DNA from 3 places in the Micromonospora sp. NPDC007220 genome. Region 3 is predicted to be linked to each of the others. Evidence: riboswitches for the same ligand, from Rfam matches in the RefSeq annotation. Region 3 holds a riboswitch; each other region holds the start of a gene.

Region 1 (10,067 bases), on a different contig from region 3:
GATCCGCTGGCCTCGGCGCGGTGGGTCACCCGGAGCCGCTACCTGGGCGACTTCCCCGCCGAGTCGTACGCCGAGGCGTTCCTGGAGGCCGCACGGCGCCAGCTCGACGAGGGCTGGAAGACGCCCGCCCCGCGCACGGGCGGCGCGACCGGCCTGCCGCTCGACCCGGACGAGGCGACCCTCTCCCCCGCCACCTGACGCACCGTTCGGGAGGCACACCGGTCGCGACGGCGGATCTCCGGGTCGGGCCGTTCGCGGGGCACCGTCAGCGGTACGGCTCGACGAGGTCCAGGACCGCTTCGGGGGCCTCGACGTGGGCGTTGTGCCCGAGGCCGGGCAGGGTGGCGACCGGCACCCCCAGCTCCGTGAGCTGGGCGTCGGTGACCATGGGGTCGTGCTCGCCGCGGGCCAGCAGCACGGGCACGTCGGTCGCCGCCAGCAGGGCGGGCAGGTCCGGCGCGCCCACGCCGAACGCGGCCGGGTCCATCGCCAGCCGCCAGCGGCCGTCGACCTGCCGCAGCCCCGCCTCCACGACGGGGTGCTCCGGGGCGAAGAGCCCGGTCAGGCCGGCCACCCGCAGGTAGCGGCGGGCCGCCTCGTCCCGGCTGGCGAACCAGGTCACCGGCCGGGCCGCCAGCTCACCCGCCTTGGCCAGCTCCGCCGGCGACCAGACGGCCTTGATGCCGAGCCCGACGACGGCGTCGACGGGCAGCCCGGCGCCCCGGGCGGCCAGCGCCAGCCCGACCACCCCGCCGAGGGAGTGCCCCAGCACGACGAGCCGGTCCCCCGCCGCGAGCCCCGCGCCGATCCGCGCGGCCAGCCCCGGGAAGGAGTACTCCGGCAACGGCGGCGACCAGCCGTGGCCGGCGAGGTCGGGCGCCAGCCACCGCCCCACCCACCGACGCTCCAGCAGCGGCGCCCAGGGCAGCCACACGTCGCCGGTCGCGCCCATGCCGTGCAGCAGCAGAAGCACCCGCCGGCCGTCCCGCTCACCCGACTCATCGACCATGGGCGCAGTGTGCCACCCGTCGGACGCCGCGGGCGAGGGCCGTGACCCGGACACGACATCGGGCGCCGACCCCCCGGGTGGGGAGCCGACGCCCGACGGCGTCGCTCAGGCGGAGTAGCCGCGGGTGGCGGCCCAGTTCGCCAGGGCGATGGTGCTGATCCAGTACGACGCGGTCGCCGGGTTCGCCGAGTCGGCGATCTTCACCAGCCGCCCCTCGTCCTGGTAGCCGACCACCGCGATGTAGTGGCCGCCGGGGAAGGAGTGCCAGCCGCCGTCGGTGTCCGTGGCGCTGCCGGCGACGTTGACCACGACGCCCCGCCCGTCGGTGATGGCCGCGACGACGTCGGCCTGGAGCCGGTCCATCTGGGCCGGGGTGGCGGCGCCACCGGGGATCATCCGGGTCCGGTACGGGTCGCCCTTCACCGTCGCGTTCAGCACGCGGGTGGTGTCCTGGGCCGAGTCGGTGCCCATCTGGTCGGTGCCCAACTGGGCACCGAGGGCGTCCTGGCTGCGCGCGATGCCGGCGGCGCTGAGGGCGTGCCGGACGGCCGCCGGACCACAGTTGTAGAAGGTGGTCTGGGCCTGGTAGTCGTAGTCCAGGCTCTTGGCGGCCGGAGGCTTCGGCGGCTCCGGCTTGCGGGTCAGGTCCGGGTCCGGGGCGGCGCTGGACGCGCTGGCCGACGGGGCGGCGCTGGACGCGGCCGGGGCGGCGCTGGACGGGGCGGGCGCGACCCGGGCCTGGCTGCGCGAGGCCGACGCGTCGTCCCGCAGTTCGGTCGCGGCCACCGGGGCCTGCGCGGCGGCGGGGGCCTCGTCGGCTCCGGCCAGCAGCGCGCCCGTGCCCGACGCCAGCACGAGCGCCGCGGCGGACGCGGCGGCCAACTGGTACGGACGCTCGGACGTGAGGCGACGCAGCTGTCGCTTGAGGTGGTGCTTCACGGTTTCCTCCACGGGCTCGGGGTGAGCGGCCGTCGGTCCGCGCCGAGGGCAGGGCGGACCGACCGCGCGGACGGGCGTCCGGGCGGGTGGTGGGCCACTCAGGGGTGCGCCCGGGACGCCGGGCGACGGACGGTGACCGGTGGGTCAGCTCATGACCTGCGGGCGGACGAGCGCGGTCACCGCGGCGCCGTGGAGACGGCGGCACAGCCGAGGGGTGTACGGGTGTGGCATGAAGATGGAACTCCTTCCGACACCGCCGACCGGGTTAGCTGACGGATTCGGGCGGGAAGAACGCCCTACCACGGGCCCACGGCCCACGGATTCACCCCAACGAGCACTGGGTCCCCGGTTCGTCGTTCACGATTAGGCGGGTCGGCGCGGCGTCGCCTCTGGCGATCGGGTACCGCACCGGACGCGCCGACATTACTGGCCGGTCCGCGCCCTGCCAACCCCGTCCCACCTGCCTAAACCTTGATCGGCAGACAATTTTTGCGGGCACTTCGCCACTGACGCGACTCAATGGGACGACCGTTTCTGCGCGCACCTCCGGGCGACAACGGGACAAGTGGCGGACATCGGCGCCGAAACCCCGGCAGGATTCGACCGGTACGCGCCCGATGACCGGTTCGCCGAAGTGGTGACCGGCGTCACCGAAACGGTCGGGACTTCCTCGGCGGACACTCCGGCCGCCGGGGCGCTCAGCGCGAGTCGGCGTACGTCGGTCGGTGGTCGTCCTGCGGGTCGGCGGCCCGGGGGCGCGGCACGGCGTTGCCCCGATCCCCCGGCGTCGCCCCGGGGCCGCCGGGGTCCTTCCCGGCGCCGTCCCCGTCCCGCGGCGCCCGGACCGGCCTGCGCGGGGTGAGCAGCCGCATCATCGGCGTCTCGACGAGACGGTGCAACAGGCCGGCCAGGGCCAGGTTGACCAGCAGGAAGCCGAGCACCACCGCCAGCCCCCACCAGCCGGTGAAGCCGACGCCCCAGTCGCCGGTGAGCCGCAGGACGGTGATCATCACGAGGACGTGCACCAGATAGAAGGCGAAGGAGACCTCGCCCAGCCAGATCATCGGCCGGGACCGCCACGGCGAGCGCCGCCCGCGCACGTCCGCGTCCGCCGCCGCGGCGATGACCAGGATGTACGCCACCGAGAGCAGCGCCGCCCACAGTTCGGCGCGGACCCACTGCGCGGCGACCACCCAGGTCGCCACGAAGAGCAGGCTGGCCAGCGGCAGGCCCGGCCCGCGCCACCGGCCACGCCGCATCAGCTCGGCGGCGGCGACGCCCATCCAGAACTCCAGCGACCGCACCGGCGGGAAGATCTGGGTGAACCACCAGCGGCTCTCCTCGGGCACCAGCGCCTGGGCCGGCCAGAGCGCCAGGATGAGCAGCGGCACCGCGACCACGACGGCCCACAGGGCCCACGGTCGGGCCCGGCGGATCAGCGGCAGCGCCAACGGCAGGCAGAGGTAGAAGAAGAACTCGCAGGACAGCGACCAGCTGACCGTGTTGATGCTGTAGAAGTGGCCCGGCCGCGGGTCCCACGCCTGGAGGAGGAACAGGTTCTCCACCGCGACGAACCGGTCCACGGGGTCGGCGAACCAGGCCGCGACCGCCAGGGCCGCCACCCACAGCACCACGTGGCTCGGCCAGATCTTGGCCACCCGGCGCCGCCAGAACGCCCGACGGGTGTCGGTGGGTCGGGCCGACCAGACCAGCACGAAGCCGCTGAGGATGAAGAAGAACTGCACGCCCGACAGCCCGAGTGCGAAGGCCCAGTCCACGACGGCCTTCTGGCCGGGCTCGGCGATGATGCCCATCGTCGCGACGTGGAACCCGAAGACGAGCAGGGCGGCGACCCAGCGCAGCCCGGTCAGCGACGGCAGGCGGCTGGCCGGGGACGCGGGCCGGGCGGCGGGCGCGACGGTCGCGGCGTCGTTCATGCCGGCATCCCGACGATCCGCAGGGTCACCAGCACGTACGTCTCCTCCTCGACCCCGTCCTCAGGCGCCCCCGAGGGGCCCGTGGCGGTCCGCCGGTCGGCGCCGCCCCGCCGGGCACCCTACCCGCCGGGCCTGAGGCTCTGTTCCGTCCCGTCCGCGAGTGCCCGTTCTGTCCCGTGGGGGAGTCCCGTTCCTCCCGTCCCTCCGTGACCGTTGCGTCCCCATCCGTGACGGCGGTGGCGGGCATCCGGGTTCCGGCCGATCGGGTGGCTAGTATTCCCAGACCCGGAGGTGACGAGAGGCGGGCGAATGCACCAGCGAATCCTGATGCGGGCGAAGAAGGGCCCGTTCGACGTCTACTCGCCGGAGGAGACGCACGAGCGGAACTGGATCGGCGACAACAACGGCAACCTCGTCTTCAGCCACGCCGCCCACAAGCTCCTGCGCACCGCCACCGCCGAGATCACCTCGACCGAGTTCAGGATCGACCCGCGCGACGCCGACATGATCAACGAGCGGTACGACGTCTACGTCGTACCGCTCGCCAACGCCTTCCGCCGCAGCTACGCCCACCGCGTCGAGGCCATGACGAAGCTCATCGAGCAGCTGAAGATCCCGGTGGTGGTGCTCGGGGTGGGCGTACAGACCGACATCAACGGCGACCGGGAGTACCTCCGCCCGATCGACGACGTCGTGACCCGGTTCGTACGGGCGGTCCTCGACCGCTCGCACAGCATCGGCGTGCGCGGCGAGATCACCCGTGACTACCTGCGCACCCTGGGCTTCTCGGCCGTCGACGTGATCGGCTGCCCGTCGATGTTCCTGCACGGCGACAGCCTGCGGGTGGAGAAGAGGAAGGCGTCCCTGTCGCCCGACGACAGGCTCGCGCTCACCGTCTCCCCGTACGTCACGTCGATGGCGGAGATCATCGCCCGGCACCACGAGCGGTACCCGAACCTGCGCTACCTGCCGCAGGACCTCAAGACGCTCGGCACGCTCCTCTACGGCGACGCCCCCGGGGACCGGGGCAGGACCAGCAAGATCCCGATCCACACCTCGCACCCGCTGTTCACCGAGGACAAGGTGCGGATGTTCGTCGACCCCTGGACCTGGATGGACTACCTCTCCGGGTTCGAGTTCGCGTTCGGCACCCGCATCCACGGCACCATCACCGCGCTGATCGCCGGCACGCCCGGCTACCTCTTCGCGCACGACTCGCGCACCCTGGAACTCGCCCGGTACTTCGAGATCCCGCACCGGGTCATGAAGGACGTGCCGGTCGACGTCGACGCCGCCCAGCTCTACGCGGAGGCGGACTACACGGCGCTCAACGCCGGCCACAGGTCGCGCTACGAGACGATGCTGGCCTTCCTCGCCAAGCACGACCTGGGCCACGCCTTCGCCGACGGCGACAGCGCGGCCCGGTTCGACGCGCAGGTGCGCTCCACCGCCTTCCCGCCCGCCGTACGCCCGGCCGCCGCGACCGCCCCCGACGCGCTGCTGGAGCGGATCCAGTGGCTGCGCGACCGCAACGTCGAGCTGCGCAAGGAGACGGAGACGCTGCGCGGGCAGCGCCTGCAGGCCCGGGTCAAGCAGGTGATCGGTGGCCGGGTGCGCCGGATGCTGAGCCGCTGAGGCGGGGTTCGCACCGCCCGTCCGGCCGCCCCTCACCGGCGACCGGCGGGCGGGCGACGCGTCCGTACACCTGTACCAACATGGCGGGTACGCTGGGCGGATGACCGGGGCCGCCTACCAGCCGTCGATGTTCGACCTCACCGCCGCCGGACCGTCGCTGAGCCCGCTGGCCGACCGGCTGCGCCGGCACCCGCTCACCCACGGCGCGTGGGTCGACCATCTCCCCGGCTGGGTCACCGGCTCCGACCAGGTCTTCGACGTCCTGCTGCGGGACGTCCCCTGGCGGGCCGAGCGCCGCACGATGTACGACGCCGAGGTCGACGTGCCCCGGCTGCTCTGCTGGTACGCCGGGCACCGCCCGCTGCCGCACCCGCTGCTCACCGAGGCGCGCGCCGCCCTCACCCGGCACTACGCCCCCGAGCTCGGCGAGCCCTTCGTCACCGCCGGCATGTGCCTCTACCGCTCCGGCCGGGACAGCGTCGCCTGGCACGGCGACACCCAGGGCCGCTCCGCGCACACCGACACCATGGTCGCCATCGTCTCGTTCGGCTCGCCGCGCGCACTGCTGCTGCGGCCCCGTGGTGGCGGCGACAGCCTGCGCTTCCCACTCGGCCACGGCGACCTCGTGGTGATGGGCGGCTCCTGCCAGCGCACCTGGGAGCACGCCGTGCCCAAGACCACCCGCCCCGTCGGGCCCCGCGTCAGCGTCCAGTTCCGCCCCGCCGGCGTCGCCTGACCCGCCCGACGGGCGGCAACGGTTCGCGGGCCCGGACGGCCCGCCCATGCCACCAGCCGAACCCCTGCCGGGCCACCGGCCGGGCCGAGCCGGGCCTCTGCTAGAAACGACTCCTGGGTTTCACCTGCGCCCCCGTCACCTCTCCAGACGCGAAGGGCGTTCCATGACCCAGTCCTCCACCGAGCCGCGCTCCCGTTGGTCCGCGTGGGCGGTCCACGGCGACGGCCGGTCCATCCGCCCCGGCGACGTGGTCCACCCCGACGAACGCCTCTCCTGGCCGCGCACCCTCGGCGTCGGCGTGCAGCACGTCGTCGCGATGTTCGGCGCCACCTTCACGGTGCCGCTCATCACCGGCTTCCCGCCCGCCACCACGCTCTTCTTCTCCGGGCTCGGCACGCTGCTGTTCCTGCTGATCACCGGCAACCGGCTGCCCTCGTACCTCGGCTCGTCCTTCGCCTTCATCGCGCCGGTGCTGGCTGCCAAGGCCGGCGGCGACATCGGCCCGGCGCTCGGCGGCATCGTCGTCGCCGGCGTGGCGCTGGCCGCCGTCGGGCTGGTCGTCCAGCTCGCCGGGTCGCGCTGGATCGACGCGCTGATGCCGCCCGTGGTCACCGGGGCGATCGTCGCGCTGATCGGCCTGAACCTCGCCCCGGTCGCCTGGGACGGCGACGGGAGCGGCACCGGCGTGAAGGCGCAGCCGCTGATCGCGGTGGTGACGCTGGCCGCCATCCTGCTCGCCACGGTGGCCTTCCGGGGCTTCCTGGCCCGCCTGTCCATCCTGCTGGGGGTGGTGGTCGGCTGGGTCCTCGCCGCCGTGCTCGGCGACCTGGACCCGAAGGCGGTCGACGGCCTGCGGGACGCCGCCTGGGTCGGCCTGCCCGAGTTCCACGCGCCGAGCTTCAGCCTGCGGGCGGTCGTGCTGGTCATCCCGGTGATCCTGGTGCTGATCGCCGAGAACGCCGGGCACGTCAAGGCGGTCGCCGCGATGACCGGCCGGAACCTGGACCGGGACATGGGCCGGGCGTTCATGGGCGACGGGTTGGCCACGATGCTCGCCGGCTCCGGCGGCGGCTCCGGCACGACCACCTACGCGGAGAACATCGGCGTGATGGCGGCGACCCGGGTCTACTCCACCGCCGCGTACTGGGTGGCCGGCCTGACGGCGGTGCTGCTCGGGCTCAGCCCGAAGTTCGGCGCGCTGATCCTCACCGTGCCGGCCGGTGTCCTCGGCGGCGCCACCACCGCCCTGTACGGCCTGATCGCCATCCTCGGCGCGCGGATCTGGATCGAGAGCCGGGTGGACTTCCACGACCCGGTGAACCTGATGACCGCCGCCGTCGCGGTGATCGTCGGCGCGGCCAACTACACCCTCACCGCCGGCGACCTCTCGTTCAACGGCATCGCCCTGGGCACCGCCGCCGCCCTGACCGTCTACCACGGCATGCGCCTGGTAACCCACCTACGAACCCCCACCCCGGATCCCACCCCCACCCAGCCCCCCGCTCCGCCCCGTTGATCATGAAGTTGTTGTCGTGACACGCCGGGCGGGGTGACAACAACTTCATGATCAACGCGCTGAGCCGGGCGCGGGGAGCAGGGGTGGGGGTGGGAGTGGGGGTGGGTGGGTGGGCGTGCGGGGGCCGGTTGGGTCAGCGGCCGGCCCCCGGCCGGTAGGGTCAGTCGCGTTCGATCTGGTGGCCGACCACGGTGGGGCCCAGCATCACGGCGAAGCCGGAGCCGTCGCGGCGCGGGTCCGCCGCCGGCAGCTCCACCGGCTCGCCGGTGGCGGTGGCGGCCGCCGGACGCGACCCGACCCAGGCGACGGCCACGTCGGTCTCACCCTTGAGGAAGCGGTGGGCGCGCACACCGCCGGTCGCCCGCCCCTTCGCCGGGTACGCCTGGAACGGCGTGACCTTCACCGTGGCGCCCGTGGAGGTGACCACCATCGGCTCACCGTGGCCCGGGTCGTCGGTGCGGATCGCCCCGAAGAACACCACCCGGGCGCCGGCGGGCAGGTTGATGCCCGACATGCCGCCGCCCTTGGTCCCCTGCGGCCGGACCAGTCCGGCGGCGAACCGCAGCAGCGACGCCTCCGAGGTGACGAAGGTGAGCGTCTCCGCGCCGTCGGTGAGCCAGGTCGCCCCGACCACCTCGTCGCCCTCCCGCAGGCCGATCACCTCGAACTCGTCCGAGCGGACGGGCCACTCCGGTGCGCAGACCTTGACCACGCCCTGCCGGGTGCCCAGGGCGAGGCCCGGGGAGCCCTCGGCCGTCGGCCCGAGCGGTGCCAGCCCGACCACGGTCTCCCCCGATTCCAGCGGCACCAGCTCGGCGGCGGCCATCCCGCCGCGCAGCGACACCGTCCCCGCCTGCTCGGGCAGGACCGGCAGCGGCAGCACGTCGACCTTGAACGCCCGGCCGGCGCTGGTCACCAGCAGCACCTTCCCCCGGGCGGTGGAGTGCACGACGGCGCGTACGGCATCGTGCTTGGTCCGGCCGTGCCGCCGGCGGCCCTCGGACGCCTCCTCCGACTCCGCCGCCGTCCTGGCGACCAGCCCGGTCGCGGAGAGGATCACCTGGCAGGGGTCGTCGGCGACCTCCAGCGGGCCGGCCGGCGCGGACGCGGCCAGCACCTCCTTGAGGTCCCCGTCGACGAGCGTGGTGCGACGCGGCGCCCCGAACTGCTTCACCACCGCCGCCAGCTCGTCGGAGACGACCTTCTTCAGCACCTTCGGGTCGTCGAGGATCGTGGAGAGCTCGGCGATCTCCTTGCGGAGCTTCTCCTGCTCGGCCTCCAGCTCGATCCGGTCGTACTTGGTCAACCGGCGCAGCGGGGTGTCCAGGATGTAGGTGGCCTGGATCTCGGAGAGTCTGAACTTCTGCATCAGGCCGTCCTTGGCGGCCTGCGCGTCCTCGCTGGCCCGGATGAGCTTGACCACCTTGTCGATGTCGAGCAGGGCGATCAGCAGGCCGTCGACCAGGTGCAGCCGCTCCTGGCGCTTGCGCCGGCGGTACGAGCTGCGCCGGGTCACCACCTCGTAGCGGTGGGCCAGGAAGACCTCCAGCAGCGCCTTCAGCCCGAGGGTCTGCGGTTGCCCGTCGACCAGCACCAGGTTGTTGACGCCGAACGACTGTTCCAGCGGGGTGAGCCGGTAGAGGTCGGCGAGCAGCGCCTGCGGGTTGACCCCCACCTTGCACTCGACGACCAGGCGGGTGCCGCTCTCCCGGTCGGTGAGGTCCTTGACGTCGGCGATGCCGGTGAGCCGCTTGGTCTTGTTGACCTCGTTGGTGATGGCCGCGATGACCTTCTCGGCACCGACGCCGTAGGGCAGCTCCACGACAGTGATCGCCTGCCGGCCCCGGCTGCCCTCCAGCGGGCCGATCTCGACCTTGCCCCGCATCCGGACCACCCCGCGCCCGGTCTCGTAGGCCCGGCGCACCTCGTCGAGCCCGAGCAGCAGGCCGCCGGTGGGCAGGTCGGGACCGGGCACGAACTCCATGAGCCGGTCCAGCGTGGCGTCCGGGTGGTTGATCAGCCAGCGGGCGGCGGAGACCACCTCGCCGAGGTTGTGCGGGATCATGTTGGTCGCCATGCCGACCGCGATCCCCGAGGCGCCGTTGACCAGCAGGTTGGGGAACGCGGCGGGCAGCACGGTGGGCTGGGTCAGCGAGCCGTCGTAGTTGGGCTCGACGTCGACCGTGTCCTCGCCCAACTCGCCGACGAGCAGCATCGCCTCCCGCGACATCCGGGCCTCGGTGTATCTCGAGGCCGCCGGCCCGTCGTCCGGGCTGCCGAAGTTCCCGTGCCCGT
Region 2 (10,067 bases), on a different contig from region 3:
GGGCGCGGTTCACGATGCCCGCCCCCGGGGACCGGGACGAGCGGCTGCGGGCGGTGCTCCAGGTGCTCTACCTGATCTTCAACGAGGGGTACACCGCGTCCAGCGGGCCGGACCTGCACCGGGCCGACCTGACCACCGAGGCGATCCGGCTGGCCCGGCTGGTGCACCGGCTGCTCCCGGGCGACGGCGAGGTGACCGGGCTGCTCGCGTTGATGCTGCTCACCGACGCGCACCGGGCCGCCCGCACCGGGCCGGCCGGGGAGCTGGTCCCGCTCGCCGAGCAGGACCGCGACCGCTGGGACCACGAGGCCATCGGCGAGGGGACCGCGCTGGTCACCGAGGCGTTGACCTGGTCACCGCCCGGCCCGTACCAGCTCCAGGCGGCGATCGCCGCCGTGCACGCCGAGGCCCCGTCCGCCGGACGCACCGACTGGCGACAGATCCTGGCGCTCTACCGGCTGCTCGCCCGGACCGCCCCGAGCCCGATGGTCACCCTGAACCAGGCCGTCGCGGTGGCCATGGTGGACGGTCCGCGCGCCGGCCTGGCCCTGCTCGCCCCGCTCGACGACGACGACCGCACGGCCGGGCACCATCGGCTCGCCGCCGTCCGCGCCCACCTGCTGGAGCTGGCCGGCGAACCGGAGCGGGCCCGGGCGGCGTACCTGGCTGCGGCCCGGGGGACGACGAGCCTGCCGGAGCAGCGCTACCTGGAGTTGCGGGCCGCCCGGCTGACGGGGACCGACGAGTCCCGGCGGCTGCGGGAGCCGCACTGACGGACGCCGGCCGGCGTGCGGCACGGGGGTGCATGCCGACCGGAGTCCCGGGTCAGGTGTCGACGACGCCGGGCGACGTGCCCGTCGGCCTCAGGCGCGGCACTCGCGGGTCAGCTTCGGGGGGATCGCGGTGAAGGTGGAGTCCATCCAGGCGGCCGGCCGGGACGCCCGGGAACCGGCGTCGATCCGGTCGGCGGTGTCCTGGATCAGGGCGCGGATCTCCGGGTCGGCGGCGCGGCGGGCCTGCGCGCGTACGTCGTCCGCCAGCCCCGCCAGGTTGCGCCGGAGCTGGTCGGCGACCTGCTCACCGGTCAGGTCGCGGGTGACCGAGGCCGCCGAGTCGGTGGCGATCCGCCGGCTGCCGGCGAGGATGAGCTGGTCGACCTCGCGGCAGACCTCGACGGTGTTGGCGGCGGTCGTGGCGACCGGGGAGGGGCTCGGGGCGGCGCTCGCCGGGGCCGTCGGGCTCGGCGGGGCCGCGCCGGTCCGGGCGGTCTCCTCCCGCGCGGTGTCCTGGCATCCCACGGCCAGCACCCCGAGCGCCACTGTGGCGGCGGCGCGGCGCGCGTAGACGACGGATCGGGACACGGGACCTCCCGTTCGGGGTCTCGGCCTTCCCGGGGGTGACGGCACGGGTGCGGCCGGCGCCGGGCGGCGGGACGTCGACCTGCCAACGAGTGGCGCCTGCCGGGGGAAACGTCCGCCGGGCGCGCCAGTACGCCCTCCGCCGGGTCGGCTGGTGACCGATCCGGCGGAGGGCGCGTACGCGGGTCAGCTCTTGAAGGCGTCCTTGATCTTCTCGCCGGCCTGCTTGAGCTTGGCGCTGGCCTGGTCGTTGCGCCCCTCGGCCTCGAGCCGTTCGTTGTCGGTGGCCCGGCCGGCGCCTTCCTTCAGCTTGCCGGCCGCATCCTCGGTCGTGTTGTTGACCTTGTCTTCGAAACCCATGTCGACCTCCCGATTGGCGGTGCCGGTACGCCCCTCGAATACCCCGCACCGCCAGCGTCCAACCGTCCGGTCACCCACCGCCGCCGGCCGGCGGGCCGCCGGGCCCGCCACGACCGGTGCCGCCGGCCCTTGACGGACGGGGCCGGCGGCACGGTGCGCAGGGGTCAGGAGACCGGGCGGAAGCCCCGCAGCCGGAGGCTGTTGGCAACCACGAAGACCGAGGAGAAGGCCATCGCGGCGCCGGCGATCATCGGGTTCAGCAGGCCGGCGGCGGCCAGCGGCAGGGCCGCCACGTTGTAGGCGAAGGCCCAGAACAGGTTGCCCTTGATGATGCCGAGGGTGCGCCGGGCGAGCCGGATCGCGTCCACGGCGGCCATCAGGTCACCCCGGACCAGGGTCAGGTCGGACGCCTCGATCGCCACGTCCGTGCCGGTGCCCATGGCCAGGCCGAGGTCGGCCTGGGCCAGCGCGGCGGCGTCGTTGACCCCGTCGCCGACCATCGCCACCACCCGACCCTCGTCCTGGAGCCGCCGCACGACGTCGACCTTGTCGGCGGGCAGCACCTCGGCGACCACCTCGTCGATGCCCAACTCGGCGGCCACCGCGTGGGCGACGGTGGTGTTGTCGCCGGTCAGCAGCACCGGCGTCAGGCCGAGCGCGCGCAGCTGTGCGATCGCCGCCCGGCTCGTCGGTCGGACCACGTCGGCCACCGCGAGGACCCCGCGGGCCCGACCGTCCCAGCCGGCCAGCACCGCCGTCCGTCCCTGGGCCTCCGCCGTGGCCGCCGCCCGCGCGACCTCCTCCGGTACGTCGAGGCCGTGCTCGCGCAGCAGTCGGGGCCGACCGATCAGCATCTCCCGACCGTCGACCGTCCCGCTCACGCCGAGCCCCTCGGCGTTGACGAAGCCGGTCACCGGCGGCAGCGTGCCCGCCTCGGCCGCCCCGGCGGCGACGGCCCGGGCGATCGGGTGCTCGGACGCGGACTCCAGCGCCCCGGCGAGCCGCAGCAGCTCCGCACGGTCCTCGCCGGCCGCCGGGACCACGTCCACAAGCGTCATCCGACCGGTGGTGACGGTGCCGGTCTTGTCCAGCACGACCGTGTCGACCTGCTTCGTGGACTCCAGCACCTCCGGCCCCTTGATCAGGACGCCGAGCTGCGCGCCCCGGCCGGTGCCGACCAGCAGGGCGGTCGGCGTGGCCAGCCCGAGGGCGCACGGGCAGGCGATGATCAGCACCGCCACGGCGGCGGTGAACGCGGCGGTGCCGCCCGACCCGTTGCCGAGCCACCAGCCGAGGGTGCCCACCGCGAGGGCGATCACGATCGGCACGAAGACGCCGGAGATCCGGTCGGCCAGCCGCTGCACCGCCGCCTTGCCGGTCTGCGCCTGCTCGACCAGCCGGGCCATCTGGGCCAGTTGGGTGTCGCCGCCGATGCGGGTGGCGGTGACCACCAGCCGGCCGCCCGCGTTGACGGTCGCGCCGACCACGGGCTCGCCCGGGCCGACCTCGACCGGGACGGACTCGCCGGTGAGCATGCTGGCGTCGACCGCCGAGGTGCCCTCGTCGACCACGCCGTCCGTGGCGATCTTCTCACCGGGCCGCACGACGAACCGGTCCCCCACCACGAGCTGGTCCACCGGGATCCGGGTCTCCGTGCCGCCGCGCAGCACCGCGACGTCCTTGGCGCCGAGTTCGAGCAGGGCCCGCAGGGCCGCGCCGGCGGTCCGCTTCGCCCGCGCCTCGAAGTAGCGGCCGGCGAGGATGAACACGGTCACCCCGGCCGCCGCCTCCAGGTAGATGTTGCCGGCGCCGTCGGATCGGTTGATGGCGAGACTGAACGGGTGGGTCATCCCCGGCGTACCGGCGGTGCCGAGGAAGAGCGCCCAGACCGACCAGCCGAACGCCGCCAGGGTGCCGAGCGAGACCAGGGTGTCCATGGTCGCCGCGCCGTGCCGCAGGTTGATGAAGGCCGCCCGGTGGAAGGGCAGCCCGCCATAGGCCACGACCGGGGCGGCCAGGGTGAGCGACAGCCACTGCCAGAACTCGAACTGCCAGGCGGGCACCATCGCCAGCACGATCACCGGCACGGTGAGCACGGCCGAGACCCACAGCCGGGTACGCAGGCCGCGCAGCTCGTCCACCGGCTCGGCGGCCGGTTCGCCGCCGGCGGGCGTGGGCGGGGGCGGCAGGGCCGCCGTGTAGCCGGTCTTCTCCACCGTGGCGATCAGCTCGTCCGGGGTGACCTCGTCGGCGTACCGGACGGTGGCCTTCTCCGTGGCGTAGTTGACGGTGGCGGTCACCCCGTCCATCCGGTTCAGCTTCTTCTCGATCCGGGCCGCGCAGGAGGCGCAGGTCATACCGCCGATCGCCAGCTCGATCTGGTTCGGCGCCGTCAGCAAGGGCTTGGTGGTCATCATGCTTCCCGTCAGTCGTGCCCGTGACCGGGGACGCCGTGGCCGGCGCCGGCGGTCGGGGAGCTCGTGGCGGCGGGCGTGCCCGCCGTCGGGGAGCTGGTCGCCGCCGGGACACCCGGCGCGGTCGGAGGGCTGCCGGCGACGATGGTGAACTCGGCGGTACGCACCACGCCGCCGTGCTTGAAGTCCAGGTAGAGGCGGTAGGCGCCGGCCGACGGCATCTCCGCCGAGAAGCTCACCTCGGGGCCGGGCCGCGTCCGCCCGTCGCCCGGCTCGCCGTGCGGGTGCACGTGCAGGTAAGCCAGGTCGCCCTGGCGCAGCGCCACCAGGTGGCCGTACGCGCCCAGGTAGGGCTCCAGGTCGGTGACCGGGGCGCCGGCGCGGCTCACGGTCAGGGTCAGCTCGGCGGTGCGGCCGGGCTCCGGGGCGCCGGCGAGCGTCACCGTGTAGCCGTCGACCGTGGTGCTGGTCGCCGGGGCGGGCAGGGGCCGCCCGGTCAGCGCGCCGGGGACGGTCACGTCGACGCCGAGCGTCAGCGCCTCGCCCCCCGTCGGGGTGAAGTCGGCGAACGCCCGCCAGACGCCGGGCCCGGCGAGCGGCGAGTCGACCCGCCAGGTGCCGTCCGGCGCCATCTCGGGGTGCACGTGCCGGAAACCGGAGAGGTCGCGGCGGGCCACGATCAGGTGCATGCGCTTGTCGTGCGCCACGTCGTACGCGGTCACCGCCCCGCCGTCCGGGCCGGTGACCTGGAAGGCGAACTGCCCGGCCGGGGCGTCCACCGGGCGCAGGGTGTAGCCGCGGTCGGAGACGAGCAGGCCGCCGGGCAGGTGCGCCGCCGCGCCGTTGTCGCCCCCGTGTCCGGCTCCGCCGTCCTCGCCGTGCCCCCCGCCGGCCTCGTGCGGGGCCTCGGCGGGCGGCGCCACGGGGTCGGCCACCCGGCCGACCCCGTACGTCGCGCCGAACACCACCGCGAGGCCGAGGGCGAAACCGCTCAGCTTCGTCGCCGTGTTCATGGTGTGCCTCGTTTTCCCCGTGCCCGATCTCAGGCGCCGACGAGGTCGTAACCGGCCTCGTCGACGGCGGAGCGCACGGTGTCGGTTTCCAACGGGCCCTCGCTGGTGACGGTGACCCGACCGGCGGCGACGTCGACCTGGACGTCGCTGACGCCCTGGATCGCGCCGACCTCGGTGCTGACCGCGGTGGCGCAGTGCCCGCAGGTCATGCCCTGCACCTGGTACGTCGTGGTGATCATCGAACTCTCCTCTCGCCGCCCCCAGCCTATACCCCCCAGGGGTACATCGGAGGCGGACCGGTGCCCGTGCCTTGTACCGGTACCCGGTGGGGGTATCCCGGCCAGGAACGAACGTACCATACCCCCGAGGGGTACGGTATCCTCGACCCCATGACCACACCGACGCCCACCCCGACCAGGGGTTACACCGCCAGCAAGGATCAGCTGCTCGCGCGGCTGCGCCGCGTCGAGGGGCAGGTCCGTGGCATCGAGAAGATGGTCGACGAGGATCGCTACTGCATCGACGTGCTCACCCAGATCTCCGCGATCCAGGCCGCCCTGGACAAGGTCGCGCTGGGCCTGCTCGACGGGCACGCCCGGCACTGCATGCGCGAGGGCGCGGCCGAGGGCCGCGCCGACGAGATGGCCACCGAGATGATGGCCGCCGTCGGCCGCCTGATGAAGCGCGGCTGACCCGTCCCGGCACCCGGCCCCGCGAGGCGCGGCCCCACGGCGACGCCACACCTCCGACACCACACCTCCGACACCACCCGCACGACCTGCGCCCGGATGCCGGGGTGGCTACCATTCGGCCGGTGGCCCTCCGGATTCCGCACCGCCCGCCCCGCGCGCCCCGCCGGGCGGCGGCACCGCCCGCCCGCGACCGGACGGGGGCCCAGGACCGCGGTACGTGACCGCACCGCCACGCGGAAGCGATCCCCGTCCCGGCCACGCGGCGACGGGTGAACCGACCGGCCCCGCCGGCACGTACCCCGCCCTGGATTCGTAGGGAGACACTCGATGGGCGCCGACCACACCCGTCCCGCTCCGTCCGCCCCGCCGAGGGTGCGGCGGATCCTCGTCGCGACGGTGGTGCCCCTCTTCGTCGCCACGCTGATCGCCGCCCTGGTGCTGTGGCCGTGGAACGCGCCCGACCCGGCGACCGGCACCGACGCGCCCCGCTACCACGGCACGGTGACCCGGGTGGTGACGGAGCCGTGCCCGCCCGCCCCGGAGACCCCGGAGGGGAGCCCCGACGCGCCACAGGGCCCCTGCGGCACGGTCACCGTACGGGTGCAGGACGGCCCCGACGCCGGCCAGCAGGTGGAGACGCCGGTGCCCGTGGGCCCCGGCGCGCCGACCGTCGCCGTGGACGACGAGATCATCCTGGTCGAGCTCACCGACCCCGCCGACCCCACGGCCAGCACCTACAACATCGCCGAGCACCAGCGCGGCAAGCCGCTGGTCTGGCTGGTGGCGCTCTTCGCGGCCGCCATCGTCGCCTTCGGGCGGTGGCGTGGGCTGGCCGCGCTGGGCGGCCTGGCGGCGAGCTTCGCCATCCTGCTGACCTTCGTGCTGCCGGGCATCAGCGCCGGGAACCCGCCCCTGCTGGTCGCGGTCGTCGGCGCCGCTCTGATCATGTTCGTGGTGCTCTACCTGACCCACGGCGTGACGGCGCAGACCTCGGTCGCCGTGCTCGGCACGCTGGGCAGCCTGGTGCTGACCGGTGTCCTCGGCACGATCGCCACCGCCGCGACCCACCTGACCGGGTTCGGCTCCGAGGACGCCACCACGCTGTCGATGTACCAGGCCGACGTCGACCTGCACGGGCTGCTGCTGGCCGGGATCATCATCGGCTCCCTCGGCGTGCTGGACGACGTCACGGTGACCCAGGCCGCCACGGTCACCGAGCTGGCGCACGCCAACCCCGGGCTGTCCCGGACGCAGCTCTACCGGGCGGCGACCCGGGTCGGCCGGGCGCACATCGCCTCGACGGTGAACACCATCGTGCTGGCGTACGCCGGCGCCTCGCTGCCGGTGCTGCTCCTGCTGACCGCCGACTCGCGGGCGGTGACCCAACTTCTCACCAGCGAGTTCCTCGCCCAGGAGATCGTCCGCAGCGCGGTCGCCACCCTGGGTCTGATCGCCGCCGTGCCGCTGACCACCGCGCTGGCGGCCCTGGTGACCACGGCCGGCCGACGCGGCGGGGACGCGACCGACCACGCCGCCACCGCGCCCGCGCCGACGCCCCGGCCGGCCACCGACCGGTCCGAGGCGCTGGAGGCCCTCAGCGGGCCGCGCGGGGACACGCCGTCCGCCGCTCCCGCCGGATGGCCCGATGGGCACAGAAGTACGGACACCGCATGGTGACGCTCCTCAGCGTGACCGAACAGGACGTTCGTCCTGATAAATGCGTCACTGGTCACCGTCCGCCATTACGAAATAACGCATTTAGTCGGCTTAGGGACGTAGATCCCCGGGAGCGTTCTCGGGTAACCTCGCTGCCGGTCACCGCCGAAGGCGCGCAGCGGCGCCTGCGGTGCCGCCGCCCAATCGCCGCGAGGCGAACCGGGGACCCAGGTACGTGGGGTGAATCCGCGACAGCGGTAGGGGCCACTTCCGCCCCGAACCCGTCAGCTAACCCGGTCGGCGGTCGACGGAAGGGAAAACTGTGACGGCACCCCTACGCCGCTGGCTGACGCCCGTGGTGGCCGTACTCGCCGCTCTGGCGGTCTTCGCCGGGCCTCTCCCGGCGGCGGCCGCGCCCACCCCGCCCAAGCCCTCCGGGCACGGGGACGACGAGCCCAAGCTGCTCGACGACCTCATCGAGGCCCGGAACCGGTCCTACGTGCAGGCCAAGGCGAAGCTGGCGAAGTCGAAGAAGCGCCAGCTCGAACTGGCCCTGGAGGTCTCCCGGGCGCAGGCCGAACTGAACGCGCTGGCTCCCCAGGTCAGCCAGATCGCCGCCCAGTCCTACCGCACCGGGCGGATCGGCGCGGTGTCCATGCTGCTGGACACTGCCAGCCCCGACTCGTTCGTCAAGCGCGCCGCCGCCCTCGACGAGCTCAACCTGGTCAACTCCAAGAAGCTCGCCGAGGTGAACGCGGTCAAGGACCGCGCCGAGCAGGCCAAGCTGGCGCTCGACACCGAGGTCCGCGAACAGCAGAAGCTGACGAACGAGATGGCGCGCGGCAAGCGGGAGGCGGAGAAGGCGCTCGCGCTGGTCGGCGGCAGAGGGCTGACCAGCGGCAAGGTGGTCGCCACCTCGCCGGTGGCGAAGATCGCGCCGGGGCGGGCGGCCGACGGCGACTGGACGCCGCTGTCACCCACCGAGGCCGACCCCACCACCTCCGGCCGCATCACCGCGCGCACCCTGCACATGTACAAGGAGGTCAAGCGAGCCGGCTTCAACCGGTTCGTCGGCTGTTACCGCCCCGGCGGGCCGTACGAGCACCCGAAGGGCCGGGCCTGCGACTGGTCGCTGCAGAAGAGCGGCTTCTCCCCCTGGCACAACGACGACACCTACATGTACGGCAACAACCTGACCGCGTTCCTGGTCCGCAACGCCGACCGGCTCGGCGTCTACTACGTGATCTGGAACAGACAGATCTGGTTCCCGGCGACGGGCTGGAGCTCCTACAGCGGTCCGTCGAACCACACCGACCACGTCCACGTGTCCCTCTGGTAGGCACGCACGCGCGCGGCACAGCCGAGAGCGCGGACAGGGCCGCCCCGCCGAACGCGGGGCGGCCCTGTTTCGTCGTACGGACCCGCCCGCCAGGGCGGTGACGGGCGGGCGGTGGGTGGATGGTTGTTCAGGCGAGCGCGGCGCTGGCCGCCGCCTCCGGCGCGTCGGCCGCAGCGGCGGGCACCTCGGCCACCGTCCGCACCTCGCCGGCGGTCAGCCGGTACGACATGCCGACCACCCCGCAACGGCCGGCGGCCACCTCCGCGGCGAGGACGGCGGAGCGGCCCAGCATCGCCTCGACGGTGTGCGCGATGTGGATGTCGACGATCCCGTCGATGTCGTCCACGCCCTCGGCGGCGGCCCGGCGCAGGCTGGGCACCACGGCGTCCACCACGGCGCACAGGTGCCCGACCGGCGGGGTGCCAGTGGCGGCCGCCGTACGCGCCGCCTGGACGGCCCCGCAGGAGTCGTGCCCGAGCACCACCACCAGCGGCGTGCCCAGGACCGTGACGGCGTACTCCACGCTGCCCAGCACCTCGGGACCGATGGTGTGCCCGGCGGTGCGGACCACGAAGAGGTCACCGAGGCCGCGGTCGAAGATGATCTCGGCGGCGAGCCGGGAGTCGGAGCAACCGACGATCACCGCGAAGGGGTGCTGCCCGTCGGCGACCGCGGCGCGGTGCCCGGCGTCCTGGTTGGGGTGGCGCGGGGCGCCGGTCACGAACCGCCGGTTACCGGCGTGCAGCTCGGCGAGCGCCTGCTCGGGACTCGCGGGGACGGCGAACGCGGTGCCGACGTCGGCCGGGGTCCCGCCCGTGGCCGGCGCCGGGAGCGTCCGCTCCGGGCCCGGTTGGGTTCCTGGCGATCCGGGACGACTCATCCCACACCTCGCTACCTCGCGTGAACGGCCTGGTCACCCGGGCCGACGCTGGACGCGGGCTGCCACCACCGTCACACGCACTGCAAGATACGTCAAGGGATGCGTGATATGCATTTCATATGTCCGGCGGGCCCGGTGCGACGGCGGCCGGGCCTCCGCGCGTCCCTCGGCCGCGAGGGCGCGCAGGAAAACACGAAGCAGGGGCCATACGATGGCGGGCATGGCGACGACAGGGGAGAACGGGAGCACCCGCAACTGGACCTTCCTCACCAACCACGGGCACGTGCTGCTCGCCATCGCCCGCAACCCCACCGCCCGGCTCCGCGACGTCGCCGACGAGGTGGGCGTCACCGAG
Region 3 (10,067 bases):
GCAGCGTCCAGGGCAGCGCCGGCCGGCGGCCGGCCAGCGCGTCGAAGGCCTGGGTGGCCCGGCGCCGGGCCTCGTCCGCCGCCGAGCCCACCAGGTCGCCGGCCTCGTCGGCGAGACCGGAGCCGCCTCGGCGGGCCGAACGGGCGGTGTCCCGGACGCTGTCGCTGGCGGAGCTGACCGCCGAGACCAGGTGCTGCCACGCCTGGTCCGTGATCCGCTCGGGCTTGCTGCGGCGGTCCAGCAGGTTGCTTCCGAACATGGTGGTTACCTCCTCGGGGCCGAAGCCGGCGGCCATTTCGACTTCGGCGTCGCACCGGCGTGTGACGGTTCGCTCGTTTCCGCCTGTGCCCCGTGGGGCTGCTCCGCAAACCCCCGTGCTGCGGGTGCGGCGGCCCAGGTGACGCCGGCGGGCGGCGCGCGGGCTCGGTGTCAGCGGACGGCGACCGCCACGGTCACGCCCCGCGCGAAGTCGTCGTCGCCGTCGTCGTCGTCATCGTCGCCCCCGCCACCGCCGAACCCGCAGGCCAGTACGAGGGCCAACAGCGCGCTGACGCCGGCCAGTGCGGCAAGTCTCCTGAGCATCGATCGTCCTCCCGGTCGCAGTCGTGTCTCCGAGCCGATGCTAGGCAGAACGGGCAAGGCCCGGGGCCGAAGCGGTACGGGCCACGCCGGGGGACCGGCTGTTGGGCGGTGCCGGCGGGAGCCGGCTACCCTGGGGCGCGACGTGTCAGCGGCAGCTGATCGTCGGTCGGACAAAACGTCAATAGTTCGGATAAGGGCGACTTGCTGTGCCCTGATCCGCGAATTGCTCATCCCGAGGGGTGGCGACCGAGGCCGTCAGAGGAATACTCTCGGTCGCGGCCCGCGTACTGATGAGGCGCCCGTCGGACGGGCGAGTGGAGGTGCTCGCGTGAGCCTGTCGATCGTGAAGTCGGTCCTGCCCGGTGGTGTCATCGAGATCGCCCCACGGGGTGAGATCGACGTCGACACCGCGTACGAGGTGCGCGAGGCGATCGCCGAGGTCCTGACCAAGGGGCGCCCCGGTCGGATCGAGCTGAACATGCGGCTCGTCACCTTCATCGACTCGGTCGGCATCAGCGCGATGGTCGCCGGCTTCCAGACCGCCGAGGTGAGCGGCGTCAAGCTCGTCGTCACCGAGCCGAGCCGCTTCGTGCACCGGCAGCTCTGGGTGACCGGCCTGCTCGGCCTCTTCGGCGCCCCCGAGCCCTACTACGCCGGCGCACCCACCCCCGAGGTCCTCCCGGGCGCCTGACCCCGCCCCCGCCGTCGTCGACGGTTCCGCTCCGGCCGCTAGGTCGGAGGCGGGCCGCTCAGGTGCCGCCGAGGCCCGACAGGTCGACGTCCGCCACCTCGGTGACCGCGCGGATCGCCGTCACCGAGGCGTACCCCTCGGCCAGCAGCGCCAGGTCGGTGCCGGGCTGCACGGCCTGCCCCGGCTCCTCCAGCGACGTGCGGACGAAGCCGTGCCCGGCCTCCGCCACCGTCATCTGCACCTGGCCGAAGGTGGCCAGCGTGCCCCGGCGCACCCCGCGCAGCCGGCCGTGCGGCAGGTCCGGAGCGTTCACGTTGAGCACGCTCTCCACCGGCCCGGCGGTGAGCCGGGGCAGCAGGTCCAGGGCGACCCGGGCGGCGGTCGGCCAGTGCCGCTCGGCGTCGCGTACCCGGGCGGCGGCGGCCACCGCGGCACCCCCGCTGGCAGCCGTGGCCTCCCCGGCCGAGAGCACGTCGAGCGAGACGGCCATCGCCCGGCAGCCGTTCGCGGCGGCGGTGAAGGCCGCACCCACCGTGCCCGAGTGCAGCACCGCGCGTCCCGCGTTCGCGCCCCGGTTGATGCCGGACAGCACCACCGCCGGCGGCGGCCCGAAGGCGCCGTGCACGGCGATCAGCGCGATGAAGCCGGGGGAGCCGCCGACCGCGAACGCCGGCACCCCCGGCACCTCCGGCAGCGGGTGCTCGTGGACCACCACGCGCCCGTCGCGCTCCACGGCGGTCATCGCGGCGCTGGTGCCGCTCGCCTCCTCCAGCGGCGCGGCGACGACCACGTCCAGGCCCCGGTCCGCCGCCGCCCGCGCCAGCGCCTGGATGCCGGGCGCGGCGATGCCGTCGTCGTTGGTGACCAGTACCCGCAGCGTCATCGCTCGGCCGCCCGTTCGGCCAGCTCGTCGGGGCTGGTCCGCTCCTGCGGCCGGCTGCCGGCCGGTACGAGACGCACCCGGTCGACCAGGCCGGTGATCGAGTCGAGCCGGCCGGTGCCCAGGCCGTGCCGGGTCACGTTCAGCGCGCCGGCTGCCGCGCCGGTACGGATCGCGGTGCGCACGTCGCCGCCGCGCGCCACCACGGCCGCCACCCCGGCGGTCATCGAGTCGCCGGCCCCGCGCGGGTCGGCCGCCTCCAGCCGGGGCATCTCGACCTCGAAGACCTCGCCGTCGACCAGGGCGAGGGCGGGCTTGTCGGCCCGGCTCACCACCACGTTCTCGGCGCCGCCGGCGTGCAGGTCGTACAGGGCCCGGGTGAGCTGCTCCTCGTCCTCGCCGTCGGCGCGGCCGTCGGCGATCAGCTCCTCGTGGCTGACCTTGAGGAAGAAGACGCCGCTGTCCAGCACGGCGTCGAGGTGCTCGCCGCAGAGGTCGACCACCACCCGGCTGCCGTTGGCCCCCAGGTCGGCGGCGAACCGCCGGTAGAGGTCGGCCGGGACCAGCGACGGCTCGTTCGGCCCGCTCAGCACGCTGACCGAGGCGCGCAGCCCCTCGCCGAGCGCCAGGTTGTAGAGCTCGTCCAGCTCGTGCCGGCTGAGCGGCTGGCCGGGCACGTCCACGATCTCCTGCCGGGAGCCCTCGCGCCGATCGTGCACGTACCCGCCGCTGCCGGAGTCGCGGACCACCACCTTCAGGTGCACCCCCTCGCTGACCAGCAGCGGCTCCAGCACCTGGCCGATCTCGCCGCCGAGGGCGGCGCAGAGCACCACGTCGACCCCGAGCGACATCACCATCCGGGCCTGCCAGACGCCCTGCCCGCCGGGGTGCAGGTGCAGCTCCGGCGCCTCGCTGGGCTGGTCGACGGTCACCGTCAGCCGGGGCGTGGGCGCGAAGACCATCACGTGCCCGCTCATCCGTCGTACCCGTTCATGCGCCCATCCTCCGCCGGTCGACACGTGCCGTGACCATCCACCAGCTGACCGTAGTGTGGTCGGCGGCCGGGCGTCCGGACTCCGGGCGGGATCGGCGCGGCGTTGCCAGGGCGCCCGGCATGCGCGACGATCGGGCGACCACCGACGCTGGGGAGACGGCGTGCTCAGGCGAAGTTCCTTCAGCTACACCGTCCAGGCGCGCTGCTCCCTCGCGGAGGCCGCGGCGCTGCTCGCCGACCCCACCCGGCAGGAGGACCTGCACCCGCTGATCGTCCGGGTCCGTCGGGTGCCGCCCCGTCCTGGGGCGCGGGCCAGCTACGACATCACCGATCGACTGGCCGCCGGGCCGGTGCGCCTGCCGATCACCTACCGGGCCGACGTCCTCGTCGACGATGCCGACGAGATCGTCACCGTGGCCCGGCAGTGGCCTGCCACCACGGTGCGCAACCACACCCGGCTGCGGGCGGAGCCCGACGGCGTGGTCCGCATCGAGGTCGAGATCACCCTCGCCGCGCCCGCGCCGCTCTTCGGCTACGCGTTCCGCCAGGCCCGCGCCGCCCACCTCGGGCTGGCCGCCCGCCTCGCCGTGGCCCTCGACACGATCCCGCCCGGGTCGCCGGCCGACTGACCGCCGGACGGTCCCGGCCGGGGTGGCCGTCGCGCCCCCGGTGTCCCGCGACGGGCGGGGCACCGGGGTGCGGACGTCAGTAGACCGACAGGTGCACGTGGTTGGTGTGGTCGCTGGACGGGTCGCCGTTGGCCCCGCTGTACGACTTCCATCCGCTGCTGGGCAGCCAGATCTGCCTGTACCAGATCACGTAGAGCACGGCGAGCCGGTCGGCGTTGCGCACGAAGTACGCCGACAGGTTGTTGCCGTACGTCCGGTCGCCGCCGGTGGCGTCGCCGCCGAAGCCGCCCTTCTGGGCCGCGAAGTCGCAGGCCCGGCCCTTCGGGTGTTCGCCCGAGCCGCCGGGGCGGTAGCAGGAGACGTAGCGGGTGAAGCCCGCCGCCTTGGCCTGGTTGAGCGCGTGCAGGGTGCGCGGGGTGATGCAGCCGTTGGCGGGGGTGGGGTCGTTGACGCTGCACGACTCGCGCGGCCAGGAGCCGTCGGAGTTGCGCGGGGCCGCCTTCGCCGTCTTGCTGGAGGTGCCGCCCGGCGAGGTGCCCGCCCCCGTGGACTGCTGCCGCTGTTGCTGCTGCTCGCGGTTGGCGACCGTCAACGCCCGCTCGGCCTGCTCCTTGCGCTTGGCCATCACGGTGACCTGCTTGCGCTGCTCCCGGATCTCGCCGTCCAGGGCGAGCTTGGTGCGGGTGGCCTGGTCTCGGGTCTCCTGGAGTTCGCGCAGGGCCCGGTCCTCCTTGGCGGCCACCGCGTCGAGGGCGGCGGCGCGGTCCATGAAGCCGTCCGGCGAGCTGCTGTTGAGCAGGGCGGACGCCACGCTGAGCCGGCCGGTGCGGTAGGCCGCCCCCGCGATCTCGCCGACCTTGGCGGTGTGCGCGGCCAGCTCGACCTCGGTGGTCTTGAGCTGCGCGGCGAGCTGCTGTTGCCGCTTGGCCGACGTGTCGAGGGCGCGCTTGGCGTCGAGGTAGCCCTTGCTGGCGGCCTCCAACTGGGCCCGCAGGGCGGGGGTGCCGCCCTCCTCGTCCTGGCCGGGGGCCGCGGCGAGCAGGCCGGCCCGGGTGGCGGCCGCCGCCGGGGCGGCGGTGACCGGGGCCACCGCGGCGCCGAGGGCGAGCATCGTGGCGATCAGGGCCGCCGTCCGGGCGGCAGGTCGTCGTACAGGTGCCATCACTGGCATTCACGTGTCCTTCCGTCAGCCGCCGACCGGGTTAGCTGACGGGTTCGGGACGGAAGATCCCTACCGCTGACGCGGATGCACCCCACGAACATGGTTCCCCGGTTCGCCCCGCCGGGCGATTAGGCGGCGGCCACCGCCGGCACCGGTGGGTGCCGCCTGGCGGAGGCCGAAGCCGAGCCTACCGGTGCCGGTGTGACTGATGCAGCGCAGGTGACGGAGGGTGTACGTCCACTAGCAGTCAAATCCGGCATAAGCGCACAATACTCTCCCAGATTTAAGGTTGTCCTCATTACCACTCAACCGACCCGCAGGCCCCGCGCGACGCTCCGGGCTCGATCTGCAACGTGGCGTGCTCGATGTGGAAGTCGTCGTGCAGCGCGGCCCGGGCGGCGCCCAGCACCGCGCCGACCTCCGCGCCGGGTGCCATGGTCAGGTGCGCCGAGGCCACCTCCATGCCGGAGGTGAGCGTCCAGACGTGCAGGTCGTGCACCTCGGCGACGCCGGGCACGGCGGCCAGCCGGTCGTGCACCGCGGTCACCTGGAGGTGCTCCGGCGCGGCCTGCACCAGGATGCGCAGCGCGGCCCGCCCGAGCCGCCAGGTGCGCGGCAGGATGAACACCCCGATCGCGACCGCCACCAGCGGGTCCGCCCACCACCAGCCGGTGGTGGCGATCAGCAGCGCGGCCCCGATCACGCCGAGTGACCCCAGCAGGTCGCCGAGCACCTCCAGGTACGCGCCGTGGACGTTGATGCTCTCCTTCGCCCCGGAGCGCAGCAGCGCGAAGGCGCCGATGTTGGCGAGCAGGCCGAGCACGGCGACCACCAGCATCGGGCCGGCCAGCACCTCCGGCGGGTCGCCGAAGCGGCGCACCGCCTCGATCACGACGTAGACCGCGACGCCGGAGAGCAGCATGGCGTTGGCCAGTGCGGCCAGCACCTCCAGCCGGTAGAGGCCGAAGGTGCGTTGCGGGTCGGCGCCCGCCCGCCGGGTGGCGGCGATCGCCGCGAGCGCCATGCCGATGCCGAGCACGTCGGTGAACATGTGCCCGGCGTCGCTCAGCAGGGCCAGCGAGCCCGTGCGGAAGGCCGCCACCGCCTCCACCACCATGAGGCCGGCGAGCAGCCCGAACGCCGCCCAGAGCCGGCCCCGGTGGCGGTGCGCGGCATTCGCCACCGACCCGTGATGGTGGTCATGACCTGCGCCCACGCGCCCACCCTCCGTCAGGCGTCCGGATTCGCGTTCAATCTATGCTCACATCGCTATGTATGCAAGTAACGGCGGCTCAGCCGATCGGGTCGACGGTGGTCAGCCGCTGGGTGGCCCGGGACAGCGCCACGTAGAGCGTCCGCACCCCCGACCCCGGGTCGGCCCGGATCTCGCCCGGAGCGACGAGGACGACCCCGTCGTACTCCATGCCCTTGGCCTCCAGGCTGGTCACCACCTGCAAACGCGGCGTGCCGAGCCCGCCCAGCCAGCCGGCCACCTCGTCGCGGCGCGGCACCGGCGTGATCACCCCGACCGTGCCCTCGACCTCGGCGAGCAGCGCGTCGGCCGCCGCCACGACGGCGCTCTCCAGCTCCGCCGGCGGCACCGACAGCGCGACCGGGTCGACGCCGGTGGAGCGCACCGCCCGGGGCAGCGGCAGGTCCGGGTGCAGCCGGCGGATCTCGGCCGCCGCCACCGCGAAGATCTCCGCCGAGTTGCGGTAGTTCGTGGTGAGGGTGAAGTGGTGCCGCTTGCGCCGGCCCAACGCCTGGTCCCGGGCCCGGTTCAGCTCCTCCGGATCCCCCGTCCACGCCGTCTGCGCCGGATCGCCCACCACCGTCCACGAGGCCAGCCGGCCCCGCCGGCCGATCATGCGCCACTGCATCGGCGAGACGTCCTGCGACTCGTCGACCACCACGTGCGCGTACTCCCGGTAGTCGTCCGGGCGTTCCCGCGCCGCCTCGCGGGCGGCGCGCTGCCGGTCGGCGAAGGTGCTCAGCTCGCGGACCCCGCCGGCCAGCTGGAACGGGTCCCGCTTCGCCCGGGCGGGCTTCATCGGCTTGCCGAGCAGCGCGTCCAGCTCGTCGAGCAGCGCGATGTCGGCGATCGTCAGCCCGGCGGCGTCGAGGCTGCCGTACGCGTCGGTCAGCAGCCGGATCTCGGCGCGGGAGAGGATCCCCTCGGCGTAGCGGTGCAGCCGGTCCGGACGGGCCAGCCAGCCCAGCACGTGCCGGGGGTGCAGCCGGGGCCACCACGCCTTCAGGAACTCCCGGAACTCCGGCCGCTCGGCGATCTCGTCCTCGAACGCGCGCTGCTCGGGCAGCCGGCCCACGCCCAACCTGCGGGCCTGCGCCCACAGCGCCGCGAAGACCCCGTCGAAGCCGGCCCGGCGCACCTCGTTGCGGCGGGCGCCCCGGGGCATCGCCCGGTCCCGGATGCCGTCCAGCTCGCGGCGCTCCAGCCGGAGCAGCTCGCCCCGATAGAGCAGGCGCAGCTCGGTCGGGCCGCCCGGCACCGCGTCCCGGACCGCCCGCTCCAGCACCCGCCGCATCCGCAGCGAACCCTTCACCGCCGCCACCGCCGGCGGATCGGTGCGGGTGGCGGTCAGGCCCGCGAAGAGCGTGCCCAGCGAGTGCAGGGTGGCGGTGTCCTCGCCGAGCGAGGGCAGCACCGAGGCGATGTACTCGACGAAGACCGAGGACGGGCCCACCACCAGGATGCCGCCGCCGGCGAACCGGCTGCGGTCGGAATAGAGCAGGTACGCGGCCCGGTGCAGGGCGACGGCCGTCTTCCCGGTGCCCGGGCCGCCGGACACGATCGTCACGCCCGAGCCGGGGGAGCGGATGGCCTCGTCCTGCTCCCGCTGGATGGTGGCGACGATGTCCCGCATCCCCCTGCCGGTGGCCTTCGACAGCGTGGCCAGCAGCGCGCCGTCGCCGACCACCGCCATGTCGGCGGGCGCGGCGACCGGATCGAGCAGGTCGTCCTCGATCCGGGTGACCCGCTCGGCGGAGGACTGGATCGTGCGTCGCCGCACCACGCCCAGCGGCTGCGCGGGAGTGGCCTGGTAGAAGGCGGCGGCGGCCGGGGCCCGCCAGTCGACCACCAGGGTGGAGGCGTCGTCGTCGCGGATGCCGAGCCGACCGACGTGCAGCACCTGCCGGTCGAGCAGGTCCAGCCGGCCGAAGACCAGGCCCTCGTGCTCGGCGTCCAGCATGTGCCGCCGCCGTGCGGCGTGGAACACCATCGCGTCCCGTTCGACCAGCGCCCCGAAGTTGCCCACCCGGGCGAGCCGGTAGCCCTCCTTCTCGGCGCTGACCGCCGACCGGCGCAGCTCGGCCAGTCGGGCGTACACCCGGTCGAGATGCCGCTGCTCGACGGCGATCTCCTGTTCCAGGGTGGTCTGGTCGGTCACCGCTCGCTCCTCCTGACGTCGGCGGCGGGCGGCGCGAACCGTGCGAACCGCGCCAGGCCAACCGCAAGAGGGTACGGCCCGCACGCAACCAGCGGCGCCACCGGTGCGGGAAAGGAACCCGCGTCACGCCCGCAGGGGCCCCACCGGGCCCGGTCCAGCCCGTGCCGCGCTCTCCGCCGGGCCCGGTCCAGCCCGTGCCGCGCTCTCCGCCGGGCCCGGTTCAGCCCGTGCCGGGCTCTCCGCCGGGCCCGGTTCAGTCCGCCCGGGCGGCGGCGGTGGCACCGGCCCCGGGGGCGGTGAGCACGCGACGGAGCACGCCGCCGAGCGCCGCGTTGACCTCGTCGGGGCGTTCCATCATCAGCATGTGTCCGGCACCCGGGCAGACGGTCAGCTCGGTCGCCGGCAGCGCGCCGGCGATCGACTCGGCGCAGGGCGGCGGGGTGAGCCGGTCCCGGTCGCCGACCAGGGCGGCGGCCGGCAGGTGGGCCAGCCCGGCGAGGGTGTCCAGCCGGTGCTGCGCCCCGATGGACGCGCGGAACCCGCCGATCGAGCGGAGGGTGGCGCGGGCCACCGCCGAGGTGACCAGGCGGATGTCGTGCGGGTCGCAGCGGTCGCCGAAGAGCATCCAGCGGATGCTGGGACGCAGCGCGCGCAGCAGCGCCCGGGGCGGTCGCCAGGCCCCGCACCGGGCCAGCACGCCGGCCCCGGTGGTCTCGGCGAGCCGGATCAGTCGGGCGATCCGGGGCGAGAGGCCGTACGCGGTGTGCGTGTGGCCCTCGGCGGTGGTGGAGACGAAGACCAGCCCGGCCGTCCGGGCGGCGAAGTGCGCGGGGTGGCGGTGCGCGTACTCCATGATCGTCATGCCGCCCATCGAGTGGCCGACCAGCACGACACGGCCGGCCGGAGCCACCTCGTCCAGCACCGCGGCGAGGTCGTCGCCGAGCTGGGCCACGGTGGCGGTGGGCAGCGCCATGCAGCTCGACCGGCCGTGGCCGCGGGCGTCGTAGGTCACCACCCGCACCGCGTCGCCGAAGCGTTGCCGCAGGTCGGCGAGCTGCCGGTGCCAGGCCCGCCCGTCCAGCGTCCAGCCGTGCAGCAGCACGACGGTAACCTCGGCGTCGGCCGGTCCAACCGCCTCGACGTGCAGGCGTACGTCATCAGGAAGACGTACCTCGACGTGCTCCGGCATCGTCACCTCCCCAGGGCCGCACGGATCCGCAACACCGGGGATACCCGGTGGTAACACCGGCTACCCGTCATGAGACCACGGCAACCGTGTCGGTGAGAAGGTTCGCAACCCGCTCCGGGCGGCCGGCGGGCCCGCCAAGCTGAGGGCATGGGGTCGCCCCGGGCCGCGCTGGCCGAGCTGCTCGCTGGCAACCGCCGCTTCGTCAGCGGCCAGCCGGTGCACGGCCACGACGTCACCGCCGCCGCGGCGGCCTCAGGCGACCAGCAGCCGTACGCGGTACTGCTCGGCTGCATCGACTCGCGGGTGCCGCTGGAGGCGATCTTCGACCAGACCTTCGGCTCGATCTGCGTGATCCGCACCGGTGGGCACGTACTGGACCGGGCGGTGCTCGGCTCCATCGAGTACGTGGTCGGTGAGCTGGGCGTGCCGCTGGTGATGGTGCTCGGGCACGAACGGTGCGGCGCGGTGGCCTCCGCCGTGGACGCGTTGCGTGGCGGGCGGTCGCCGGGCGGCGCGCTGGCCCACCTCGT

What was found. Region 3 has a riboswitch for cyclic di-AMP ahead of ABZ573_RS06655 (hypothetical protein). Riboswitches for the same ligand answer to the same signal wherever they lie in the genome.
Region 1: it holds a riboswitch for cyclic di-AMP, as region 3 does, so the genes downstream of both, ABZ573_RS17680 (C39 family peptidase) here and ABZ573_RS06655 (hypothetical protein) in region 3, are expected to answer to the same signal.
Region 2: it holds a riboswitch for cyclic di-AMP, as region 3 does, so the genes downstream of both, ABZ573_RS02275 (hypothetical protein) here and ABZ573_RS06655 (hypothetical protein) in region 3, are expected to answer to the same signal.

Annotation. Positions count from the first base shown of each region.
Region 1 is NZ_JBEYEU010000008.1:150,632-160,698, forward strand. It holds gene ABZ573_RS17670 (CDP-glycerol glycerophosphotransferase family protein) at 1-198, shown strand, start outside; gene ABZ573_RS17675 (alpha/beta fold hydrolase) at 266-1,009, opposite strand; gene ABZ573_RS17680 (C39 family peptidase) at 1,115-1,960, opposite strand; cyclic di-AMP (ydaO/yuaA leader) riboswitch at 2,188-2,328, opposite strand; gene ABZ573_RS17685 (acyltransferase) at 2,647-3,885, opposite strand; gene ABZ573_RS17690 (polysaccharide pyruvyl transferase family protein) at 4,195-5,520, shown strand; gene ABZ573_RS17695 (alpha-ketoglutarate-dependent dioxygenase AlkB) at 5,621-6,256, shown strand; gene ABZ573_RS17700 (solute carrier family 23 protein) at 6,420-7,772, shown strand; gene ABZ573_RS17705 (DNA topoisomerase IV subunit A) at 7,933-10,067, opposite strand, start outside.
Region 2 is NZ_JBEYEU010000001.1:450,106-460,172, reverse strand. It holds gene ABZ573_RS02315 (sigma-70 family RNA polymerase sigma factor) at 1-773, shown strand, start outside; gene ABZ573_RS02310 (hypothetical protein) at 864-1,361, opposite strand; gene ABZ573_RS02305 (CsbD family protein) at 1,545-1,718, opposite strand; gene ABZ573_RS02300 (heavy metal translocating P-type ATPase) at 1,883-4,135, opposite strand; gene ABZ573_RS02295 (hypothetical protein) at 4,144-5,145, opposite strand; gene ABZ573_RS02290 (cation transporter) at 5,175-5,384, opposite strand; gene ABZ573_RS02285 (metal-sensitive transcriptional regulator) at 5,535-5,837, shown strand; gene ABZ573_RS02280 (YibE/F family protein) at 6,165-7,514, shown strand; cyclic di-AMP (ydaO/yuaA leader) riboswitch at 7,681-7,812, shown strand; gene ABZ573_RS02275 (hypothetical protein) at 7,816-8,832, shown strand; gene ABZ573_RS02270 (carbonic anhydrase) at 8,960-9,712, opposite strand; gene ABZ573_RS02265 (MarR family winged helix-turn-helix transcriptional regulator) at 9,924-10,067, shown strand, end outside.
Region 3 is NZ_JBEYEU010000002.1:115,266-125,332, forward strand. It holds gene ABZ573_RS06625 (hypothetical protein) at 1-259, opposite strand, end outside; gene ABZ573_RS06630 (hypothetical protein) at 430-582, opposite strand; gene ABZ573_RS06635 (STAS domain-containing protein) at 911-1,273, shown strand; gene ABZ573_RS06640 (5'/3'-nucleotidase SurE) at 1,332-2,156, opposite strand; gene ABZ573_RS06645 (PfkB family carbohydrate kinase) at 2,153-3,130, opposite strand; gene ABZ573_RS06650 (SRPBCC family protein) at 3,309-3,776, shown strand; gene ABZ573_RS06655 (hypothetical protein) at 3,853-4,938, opposite strand; cyclic di-AMP (ydaO/yuaA leader) riboswitch at 4,952-5,083, opposite strand; gene ABZ573_RS06660 (cation diffusion facilitator family transporter) at 5,237-6,154, opposite strand; gene ABZ573_RS06665 (AAA family ATPase) at 6,231-8,348, opposite strand; gene ABZ573_RS06670 (alpha/beta hydrolase) at 8,602-9,537, opposite strand; gene ABZ573_RS06675 (carbonic anhydrase) at 9,685-10,067, shown strand, end outside.